One region of the Oceanobacillus alkalisoli genome, then DNA from elsewhere that is predicted to be linked to it. Evidence: riboswitches for the same ligand, from Rfam matches in the RefSeq annotation. Region 1 holds a riboswitch; the other holds the start of a gene.
The links. A riboswitch is a leader RNA that binds a small molecule or an ion and turns the genes downstream of it on or off. The one in region 1 is predicted to bind thiamine pyrophosphate.
Positions count from the first base shown of each region.

Region 1 (5,269 bases):
TGATTTTAAATCACTTTTCCCTAATGGAACACCTTTTAAAATCTCGAGCGTTGCTGGCGCAGGAATCGGGTAAATACCATGATCAATATGAATTTGCCCCGAACCCGTTGGAACAGGAGCTGATTTAACTTTTTCAATACCGAGCTGTTCCAATAAAATCGCTGCCCCAACTATATCAATAATCGAGTCCACTGCTCCAACTTCATGAAAGTGCACGTCAGCCAGCGGCATGCCATGAATTTTTCCTTCTGCTTCTCCGATTTTTTTAAAAATACGAAGGGATGTGTCTTTTACATATTCCGTCAACTCTGAATTTGAAATCAGGTCAACGATATCCTTGTAGGAGCGGTGATCTTGGTGGTGATGACCGTGTTCATGATGATGTCCATCATGACCGTGATGATGGGTATGCTCTTCGTGATCATGCGTGTGTTCGTGCTCATGATGATGGTGATGATTTTCCGCGGTGAGTATACAATCAAATTTGGTCGCTGTAATTCCATTTTTATTGACGGTGCTCACCCTTAGTTCATATTCTTCCTCAATATGTAATTTCTTCAATTCTGTTTCTAGTTTAGAAAAATCGCCGCCTGCATCAAGCAAAGCACCGATTGTCATATCTCCGCTTATTCCAGAAAAACAATCGAAATACAGTGTCTTCATCTTTATTACTCCCTCTTTCCAGTCTAGTTAAAGCTACTTCAACGTTAAAAAGAGCAGTTTCCAATCGTAACGAATGAAAACTGCTCACTTTTTTAAGCAAATGCCTTTTGATTGGACTTCAACTGTTCTTGCTCGATTACTTCGTTCATGCTTCCTGTCCGGTATCCGGCAAGGTCGACCGATACATAATCAAAGCCGAACACGTTCAATTGCTGCTGAATCTCCTCGCGCTTGAATAGCACTTCCGTAATTTTCTCTGGCGCAACTTCAATGCGGGCAACGTTATCATGATAACGAACTCGCACTTTGTCGAATCCGAGAGATTGCAGATAAAGTTCTGCCTTATTCACCCGATTGATGATTTCCGCATTCAATGCTGTACCGTATGGAATACGAGAAGCTAGGCTGCATGACGCTACCTTGTTCCAAACCGGAAGATCCAGTTCCTTCGCCAATGCACGTACATCCGTTTTATAAAAATCTGCTTCCTGCAATACACTGCGGATACCTTCTTCCGTTCTCGCTTTCAGACCTGGACGGAAGTCTGCCTCATCATCCTTGATCATGCCATCGAGTACATATGGGTAATCCATTTCTTTTGCAAACTTGTTCAGATGTGTGTAAAGAAGCTTCTTACTATAGTACCAGCTGTCTGGATTGTTCGCGACAATTTCCGGCTGTTCAAGCTCTTTCATTTCTGTAACATGTACTTCTACACCTAAGCTTTTAGCAAGTTCAACAGCTGCATCACGCTCCGAATCACGGAAAAGCTCAGAATCTACAACAACAGCAAGCACCTGATCTCCCAATTCTTCTTTCGCACGCTTCAATACAACCGCGCTGTCCACACCGCCTGAGAAAGCAACCATCACGCGACCCATATCACGTAAAATACCGCCAAGATGTTTGTTCTTTTCATTCAATTTAACCAATCGATTCACCTCATTTTAGTATTTTTTAGGGTAACATTAAGATAATACTTAATTGTAGTTAAGACTTTATGGAGGCACTTACATTTTTGCAAAGAATAGAAGTGCCAGCTATATTATTATTGTACCATTTATTATCCCATCATCATACTTATTTGATTTATCGACTAAACTAAATATCATTTCACGAAATATCCTTTTCACGGACTTTTTGAACATTCCCTAATAACCAACCTCAACGACCGCATTCACAATATACATTAAATCATTTTCATCCTTTTGGTCCTCAAGGAAAATACCGCTCGTTGTTGCCATACCTCCAGCAACCGTTTCTACCGTTACCGTTCCATAAGGAAGCAGACTTTTAATCTTCTCCTCATTAAGCTTTTCCTCATCTTTTGGTACGGCCAGTTTCACGTTCACCCGCATATTGTTCAAGTCCTGATTTGGCAGCATCTTCTTTATTCCTGGCATAGAATTGTAATGGATGGCATCTAAAATCGCGCGCTCGGCAGCTACATTTACGTCCTGGCCGTGGAGATCAATTCCCATTCCTGCTTCGATAAATATAATTTCTTTCATTTATTTTTCCCCTTTCCATTGTTTTTTAACTTCCACTGAGTGAACAACTTTTGCAAACGTTCCTTGCAATAACTTTAATGCGGCGTAATGTAATTGTTCATTATCCGAGACGACACAATTAGAGGGAACCGTTACGAAGAAATCTCTCATAAAAGCATCACGGGCAGTTGTATCAATACACACATTCGTGTATGCTCCGATAATCGTAAGGTGTCTAATCCCGTTTGAACGTAATAAAAGCTCAAGATTTGTCTGGACAAATGCGCTATATCGATTTTTTACGACAACTTTTTCCCCTGGAAGCGGAGAGAAATCATCGTGGATTTCCGCTCCCCAGCTACCCGGCTCACAGTAAGATAAATTACGTTTCTGGTTAGTTCTGCCAAATCGTTCAATTGCAGAAGGTGATTCTGTCCAAGCACTATGTTCCGAGATCACATGGATCACTGGAACCTTAAATTTCCTAGCTGTTTCTAGCAGATTCTTCATATGTTTCATTTGTTCATGAAAAGCATGAATATCTTTGCCACGTTTACCTGCAGTACCTTCCGGGTGACAAAAGTCATTTTGTAAATCGACTAATAGAAGAGCTGCTTTACCGTTTGTTGTATCCATTTTAAATCTCTTCTAACTTTTTATACGTATTCACCGTCTCTTGATCAAGCAAATAAAGCTGATCCAGTAAAGCAGGGATGAATGTACCTGGCCCTTTTGCTTTCTTCATCGCAAGTTCCGCCGCTATTCCGTATGAGGCAGTCACTTCAACACTTGCTTCATACAGGTCTTCCGTAACACTTAAATAAGGTCCAACGAGGGAAGTGAGTAAGCAGCCACTCGCTGTAATATTCTGCAGCATCGGATGGCCATTGTGACAAAGTGTCGTGCGCGTGCCATCTGTAATTACATCCGTTTTCCCAGTTGCAATAACAACCGTGTCATATTCTTTTGCGACTGCTTGAGCAATTTTCGGATCAATCGATTCAACCGTCGAATCAGGGCTTTTCATGATATCAAGCGCTCCGCCAAGTACGGAAATCTCCCCAGCATTCGCCCGGATGGCAGCAAATTTTACCCTTTCCAGTAATTCATTAATCACTTTCGTACGGAATTTCGTTCCACCTGCTGCGATCGGATCAAGAATGACCGGTGTCCCTTTTTCATTCGCTTTAAGCCCTGCTAATAGCATCGCCTCGGCTCGATCCTCGGTTAAAGTTCCAAGATTTAATACAACCGCATCAGCATGACTCGCATTCTCCTCCGCCTCTTTCGGTGTGTTCGACATAGCCGGAGATGCACCAATCGCAATTAGACCGTTTGCCGCAAAATTTGTCGCAACTTCATTCGTAATGTTATAGATAAATGGACTCTTTTCTCGAATTCTTCCAATGTAATCCATGAAAAACTCCTCCTTTTTATAGAATAAAAGTAATTTATAACAAGGTAGTTCTTAAAAAAACCACCCCTGAGATGGAGTGGTTATCGATACAATTTATGTATGCATGCCAACTCCACTTTCCTACGCTAGTATGAACTAGATCAGGTTCAAAGGGATTAAGAAAAAGTCTTATCTCAGCCTGCAGGCACCCCTAGTGGAAAAGTATATTGTTATTTCTTACTAGTCTATCTTATTTTCAATATAAAAGAAAGGGTTTGGGTGCATGCACCCAAACCCTTTCTTTTATTAGAATCCATATGGCCCAAAACCTGGACCGTACTCCCAGAATCCTGGGCCTGCTCCGAAGCCGGGTCCATAGCCAAATCCAGGCCCTGGACCGAACCAAGGGCCGAATCCCGGTCCGAAACCTGGTCCAAATCCGGGACCAAAACCAGGACCCGGCCCAAAACCAAAGCCTGGTCCACCAGCAATTAATCCGCCGCCTAAAAATCCTAACCCAGCTCCAATCAAACCTGCCGCCAGTGGATCAATACCACCGCCCGGACCAGGGCCATGACCATGACCAGGCGGACGTACCCGGTGCATTTCCGGATGGTGCGGTAACGGATGATACATTGGTGGATTATTTACAAATTCATGCATGTATATGCTCCTTTTCTAGAAAATTTCAACTTAGCCTTTCCCTTCTCTACAGCCTATGGCAGAGTAGATGAAACCGCACTAGGCAAATCCCTATTTTTGGAGTGAATTTTGGGTGAAATAGTGAGATGAATCCTTTTCCCCGGTGACTACGTAGTTAAATTATTGAATTTAATCGGGTTTTGAAGGGGCGATCCGTAAAAAATTGTAAGTGGTAGGACATGGATAAGGTAAGTTAGCATAGGGAGGGGAATAGCGTTTGAGAAAACTTCAGTTTATTATCTTTTATCTATTGTTATTCTGGTCGGTTGCACAGACAACATAGAAAATGAGGATTATTGGGCAGAATCAAGGCTTTGTGATTCAAAGAATGACCTCGTATCCTTGATTTATCTCTAATTTATGGCACAAGTTCCAATATTGATTGGCCGCTTGAAGAGGAGTCTTTAAGGTTTTTATAAGCAATATAAAAAGAAATAATTGAACCAATAAAAAAAAGAGTAGCAGCAACAAAGGCAAGTTCTTCTAAAGATATTGTCTCATTTGCTGAGTTTGTTGATTTTGCCTCTCGTGATAATGACATGACGAGTACACCTCCAAATAACTTTTCCTTCTTTAATGTATTCAAGCAAGGAAAATATTTTACTCTTTTCAAAGAAGAACAGCTTTGGACAATGGCTTAACCTGCGGATTCCTTTTAACCTCCGATATTTTGACAGTTCAAAAGTTTTATAGTAATTTGAATGAATTTCATAATTACCAAAGTCGGCTTTTCCATCAGCATATGTAGTTGAGAACGAACCAACTCAACTACATATGCTGATGGTGATGCATGAAATACGTATTATAAAATTCATTAAATTTAATTGAAATTGGAAATTATCTTAAGTTTTCCTTATACACTGAGACGAGGAATAATCAATATGAAAATAAAGAAGGTGTTTCTTTCTCTGACACTACTCCTTATTTCTTTCGGCATCTTACTTAGTGCGTGTGGCTCAAATATAGATACAAACATGGCTGAACCGATGGCCAATTTTGAATTCATCACACAAGACGA
Region 1 covers NZ_JAKNRA010000003.1:21,488-26,756, forward strand. Annotated here, with positions in the region: gene larC (nickel pincer cofactor biosynthesis protein LarC) at 1-663, opposite strand, end outside; gene larE (ATP-dependent sacrificial sulfur transferase LarE) at 756-1,595, opposite strand; gene L3V42_RS06075 (Lin0512 family protein) at 1,815-2,174, opposite strand; gene L3V42_RS06080 (cysteine hydrolase family protein) at 2,175-2,789, opposite strand; gene thiM (hydroxyethylthiazole kinase) at 2,791-3,570, opposite strand; TPP riboswitch at 3,671-3,772, opposite strand; gene L3V42_RS06090 (hypothetical protein) at 3,856-4,212, opposite strand; gene L3V42_RS06095 (hypothetical protein) at 4,610-4,792, opposite strand.

Region 2 (5,269 bases), on a different contig from region 1:
ATCCACAGAAGACCGTTATTTACATTGGGGATTAAGTACGTTTGTTCGCTTTCTCCGTTTTCTTGCAGCATTTGTTACTTTATTGTTAACACCGATGTATGTCGTTGCAACTACATATCACTATGAACTCATTCCATCCCAGCTCTTAATTTCACTTGGTGAGTCTCGGGCTATCGTGCCTTTTCCACCCCTCATCGAAGTACTCCTGATTGAACTCGTAATTGAACTATTACGGGAAGCTGGAGCAAGGCTGCCCACTAAAGTTGGACAGACAATTGGTATTGTTGGTGGTGTGGTTGTTGGGACTGCTGCGGTCCAAGCTGGAATTACAAGCAATATCCTGATTATCTTAGTAACCATGAGTGCTTTAGCATCCTATGCAACACCTAGTTATGTCATGGGTAATACAATTCGATTTGTTCGTTTCCCATTGTTTATTCTTGCAGGTTTTTATGGAATTATCGGGCTGATGTTTGGTATTTGTTTGTTAGTCATCCATTTAGTCCGTTTAGAGTCATTAGGCAGACCTTATCTCTCACCACTTTATCCACTCCGGCTTGCAGATTTTAACAAGGCCTTTTTCCGTCTGCCAGAGCAAATGCAAAATGACCGATTTTTATCGTATCGACTAAAAGATAAACAATTATTTAATAAAGAGGAAGCTACGGAAAGAAGAGATATTGATGAGTAGGGATTATAAATGAAAGTTAATCTTCAGATACCAAAAGGGGAACAATTCCGTTCTTTCTATATGTTTTTTATTATCGCCTCCATGCAGCTTGGAGTTGGATTGATTGGAATTCCAAGAATTCTTTATTTGAAAGCTGGACATGATTCATGGATTTCGATTCTCCTTGCCTATCTATATATTGCCTTGCTCCTTTTTGTCATGTTATATATTTTAAGGCAATATGAAAACACGGATATTCTCGGTGTCCAGACCGATCTATTTGGCAGTTTTATTTCGAAAGTGCTCGGAACGGTGTACATCGTTTATTTTATATTTTATATTTTATCAACACTTGTAACCTATATCCAAATTATCAAGGTATTTGTTTTACCGGATAGTAATGTCCTCGTGCTGGGAGGTATGCTCCTTATCATTGCTGTATATACGGTATTTGGTGGCTTAAAAGCAGTGATCGGTGTTACCTTTCTCTTTTTTATATTCTCGACTTGGCTATTTCTTTTATTAATTGAACCCGTACAACAAATGGACTTTCTCAATTTCCTGCCTGTGATGGACCGAGGGGTAACAGATATATTACGAGGAACAGCTGCTACATCTTATACATTTACAGGATTTGAAATCTTGTTTTTTATCTATCCCTTTGTAGCCAATAAGGAAAAGATTGGGAAGCCTGTTTTCTTAGGGCTATCCTATTTTACTTGCGTCGTCCTTCTTGCAACAAATATAGCAATCGGATTCTTAAGTCCAGTTCAATTGGAAAGAAGAATTTGGCCTGTATTGAATATATTTAAAATTCAAACTTCCCCCATCATTGAACGATTGGATTATGTTGCGATTGCGGAATGGATGATGGTTGCGATGCCAAGAGTTATTATTCTGATGTGGTGCATCACCTATATAGCAAAGCGCATTTATAATCTTCCGTCGAAAATTAGTGTTTATGCAAGTGCTAGTATCATTTTAATATTGATACCTTTTTTTAACGAGCATTTTAAAATCCAACATTTGATTGATAACGTTAGCATGGTATCTTATGGAATTGTCTATATTTATCCCTTCCTTCTATTGCCACTCGTTATTTTGAAGAAAAAAATAAGGAAAAATAAGGAGGGAAAATAAATGCGAGCAGTAAAATTATTACCGTTTTTTATACTTATCGTACTTCTGCAGGCTTGTCTGGAAACGAGGCAAATCGAGGAGTCGGCAATCATCAATACACGTGGAGTGGACCTGATAGATGAAGGGGAAAAACGAATGATTGAAACGACAATCATTCCCTATATTTTTGATCCGCATGCCCCGGATATGACAAGTCTGTTGATTGGGAGGGGGCATACGATTAAAGAGGCTCGCATTGAAGCTGAAAAACAATCACCGTACCCATTAGTTCCTGGAAAAATCAGTATAGAATTTTACGGAAAAGAGGCAGCTGAATCAGGTATTCTTCCCTTCCTGAACACACTAGTTCGTGATGCAACTGTTTCTGACATCATGCAGCTAGCCGTAACGAATCAAACTGCAAAGGAACTTCTCGAAGTAGAGCAAGAAAGTGTAAAATTAAATCGGACGGAGTATTTGGAAGACTTAATGAAAAAAGAAGTGAAAAAGGGTACATTGCCGCGGAATACCTTGGAGTTTTTCACACGATTAGTGCAACAAGTTGGTATTGATCCGATTCTTCCAGTAATAGATGTAGTAAACGGTAAACCCACACTGACTAGTGCAGCTGTATTTCGAGAAGACCGGTATGTTGGTAGCATATCCATAAAAGAATCATTTATGGCTAATCTTTTGAGACAACGTATGGGTGGAGCTCCACTTGATGTAGGTGTACCTCTTGAAAATTATTTGGACGAGATTGCTTATCAAGGAGAAGCGACAGAAATGGAAGATACGATATTTCTTTCTTTAATGCTTAATACAGGTAAAGGAAAAATAAAAATTGTCGACGCTAGTTCCTTAACGTTTAAGGCAGATATTACGATGAAACTGGAATTATTAGAAACCTCGATCCCGATGAATATTAAATCAGAAGATACTTCTCGGAGATTCGAACGTGATATAGAGAAATATTTTGTAAGGGAGTACGAAAAACTATTCGCAAAGCTTCAAGAGGTGAACTCCGATGTATTAGGTCTTGGCAGAAGGTATATTGCTTCAAGAAAAGGAAGTAAAACAACGGACAAGGAATGGATGGAAAAATACCAAGATGCCAGTATGGAATTTGATATTGATGTGACAATTATAAACTTTGGAGCGATTGATTAATAAAACGGACAGGCAAAACCCTAATGGGTTAGCTGTCCGTCTATTTTTGATTACAGTGTACGCACTGAAACCGAGCTAACCATTTTCAAAACATGTGACATTTATGAAAACTTTTGCTATGCTAGATTCGAACGAATTATTATGAAACTACTAGGGGTGCCCTAACTGGGCTGAGAGGAAAGTGTTTTTCCGACTCTTATCGACCTGATCTGGTTAGTGCCAGCGTAGGGAAGTAGTGAGATTTATTCTCATAACTATTTTCTTGTGAAGCCAGGTCTCATCATGACCTGGCTTTTTTAATTGGTTGATTCTCCCCTTCAAGATTGGAGGTCAAAGTATGAATAAAACACGTCTCATCACAACGATGGCCGTTTTTGTTACAATTGGAACAATCAGCGCACAATTAATCTGGTTTCCTGCTGGTATTGCCCGTGCTTATCCGGTCCAGCATGCCATTAATGTCATGGCCGCTGTCACGCTGGGACCCGGTCCAGCAGTCGTGATTGCCTTCATGATTAGTCTATTACGCAATATGCTCGGGCTTGGAACTTTATTAGCCTTCCCTGGTGCAATGGTCGGCGCTTTTCTGGCAGGGTTCCTGTATAAGAAAACGAAGAAGAAACCACTCGCAGCATTAGGCGAAGGAATTGGCAGCGGTGTTATCGGTGCGTTGTTTGCAGTACCATTTGCTTATGTGTTTATGAGTTCGTCCGCCGGTGCATTTGCTTTCATTCCCCCATTCCTTGTGAGCAGTATATCCGGAGCAATTCTAGGACTGCTCGTTGTATCTAAGGTTCATAACAAAGGAATAATCAAAAATTAAGCATTATGTTGCTTGAAAACAAAATGAAAAAGGAGAATAATCAATGAAAAATGTTGCATGTGCTCTAACTATAGCGGGTACGGATCCGAGCGGCGGTGCTGGAATTCACGCCGATTTGAAAACATTCCAGGAATTGAAAACTTACGGGATGTCGGTCATCACTTCCATCGTGTCGCAAAATACGACAGGTGTTCAAGCGGTTTCTCATGTCTCCTTTGATATGATTGAACAGCAATTGGACTCCATCCTCTCCGATATGCCCGTTCATGCCTTTAAAACTGGGATGATTGCCAACCAGGATATGATGGAATTGATTTATAAGAAGATTAAACATTTGGATGCACCATATGTTATGGATCCGGTCATGGTTGCTACAAGCGGTGACACATTGATTGAGCGTAATTCCCGTAATTATTTGCGGAAAAATCTGCTTCCGCTTACAACGATTGTAACTCCGAATATCCCGGAAACGGAATATCTAACAGGTGAAAAAATTGAAACAGATGATGACATGAAACAAGCAGCGGAAATGCTAGTGCGAAATTTCGGGGCGAAAGCAGCGCTAGTTAAAGGTGGTCACCGCGAAGGCGATGCGGTTGATTTCCTTTATGATGGTTCTAAGATTCATCGCTTTTCAGCTCCAAGAATAAATACAAAAAACACGCATGGAACAGGCTGTACTTATGCAGCAGCAATAACTGCTTATTTAAGCCAAGGCCTTCCTCTTTATGATGCTGTCAACCAGGCGAAAGAATATGTAACACTAGCAATTAAATATTCCTTGGACCTCGGAGCTGGAAGCGGCCCAACCAATCATTGGGCACCACGAATCGAAACAAGTAATTTAACGACAAACGAGGTGAAATAACGATGTCATCATTTAATCCATCACGATTAAGAAAATATTTCATTATGGGAAGTCAAAATGTTGAAGGAAATCCTGTTACTGTTCTAGAGCAAGCGGTGCAAGCTGGAATCACGATTTTTCAATTTCGGGAAAAGGGACCAGGCTCCCTTTCAGGAGATAGCAAATTGAAGTTAGGAGAAGAATTGCGGACAGTTTGTAGAGTGAATCAAATCCCCTTTATTGTTAATGATGATGTCGCACTAGTGGATAAATTAGATGCAGACGGGATACATGTAGGGCAAGATGATCAATCGGTGAAAGAATTACGTGAGATGTTTCCTGAGAAAATCATCGGACTATCCGTTTCCAATCAGAATGAATTAAATAATAGTCCGCTAGAATATGTTAATTATATAGGTGCTGGCCCGGTGTTCCCTACTACAACGAAAGTGGATGCGAAGTCCACTGTCGACTTGGATTGGATTCGCTTCTTACGTAAAAAATTCCCTAAGTTTCCGGTAGTAGGAATCGGTGGGATTGACACAACAAATGCGAAGAGAGTATTAGAAGCTGGAGCTGATGGCGTTTCTTTTATATCCGCTGTAACGAAAGCGGAAAATATTAAAGAAGCTGTGAATAA
Region 2 covers NZ_JAKNRA010000019.1:22,541-27,809, reverse strand. Annotated here, with positions in the region: gene L3V42_RS16585 (spore germination protein) at 1-691, shown strand, start outside; gene L3V42_RS16580 (GerAB/ArcD/ProY family transporter) at 701-1,810, shown strand; gene L3V42_RS16575 (Ger(x)C family spore germination protein) at 1,811-2,959, shown strand; TPP riboswitch at 3,102-3,207, shown strand; gene thiW (energy coupling factor transporter S component ThiW) at 3,297-3,782, shown strand; gene thiD (bifunctional hydroxymethylpyrimidine kinase/phosphomethylpyrimidine kinase) at 3,826-4,650, shown strand; gene thiE (thiamine phosphate synthase) at 4,653-5,269, shown strand, end outside.
Region 2: linked by a shared signal. The riboswitch ahead of thiW (energy coupling factor transporter S component ThiW) and the one ahead of thiM (hydroxyethylthiazole kinase) in region 1 are both predicted to bind thiamine pyrophosphate.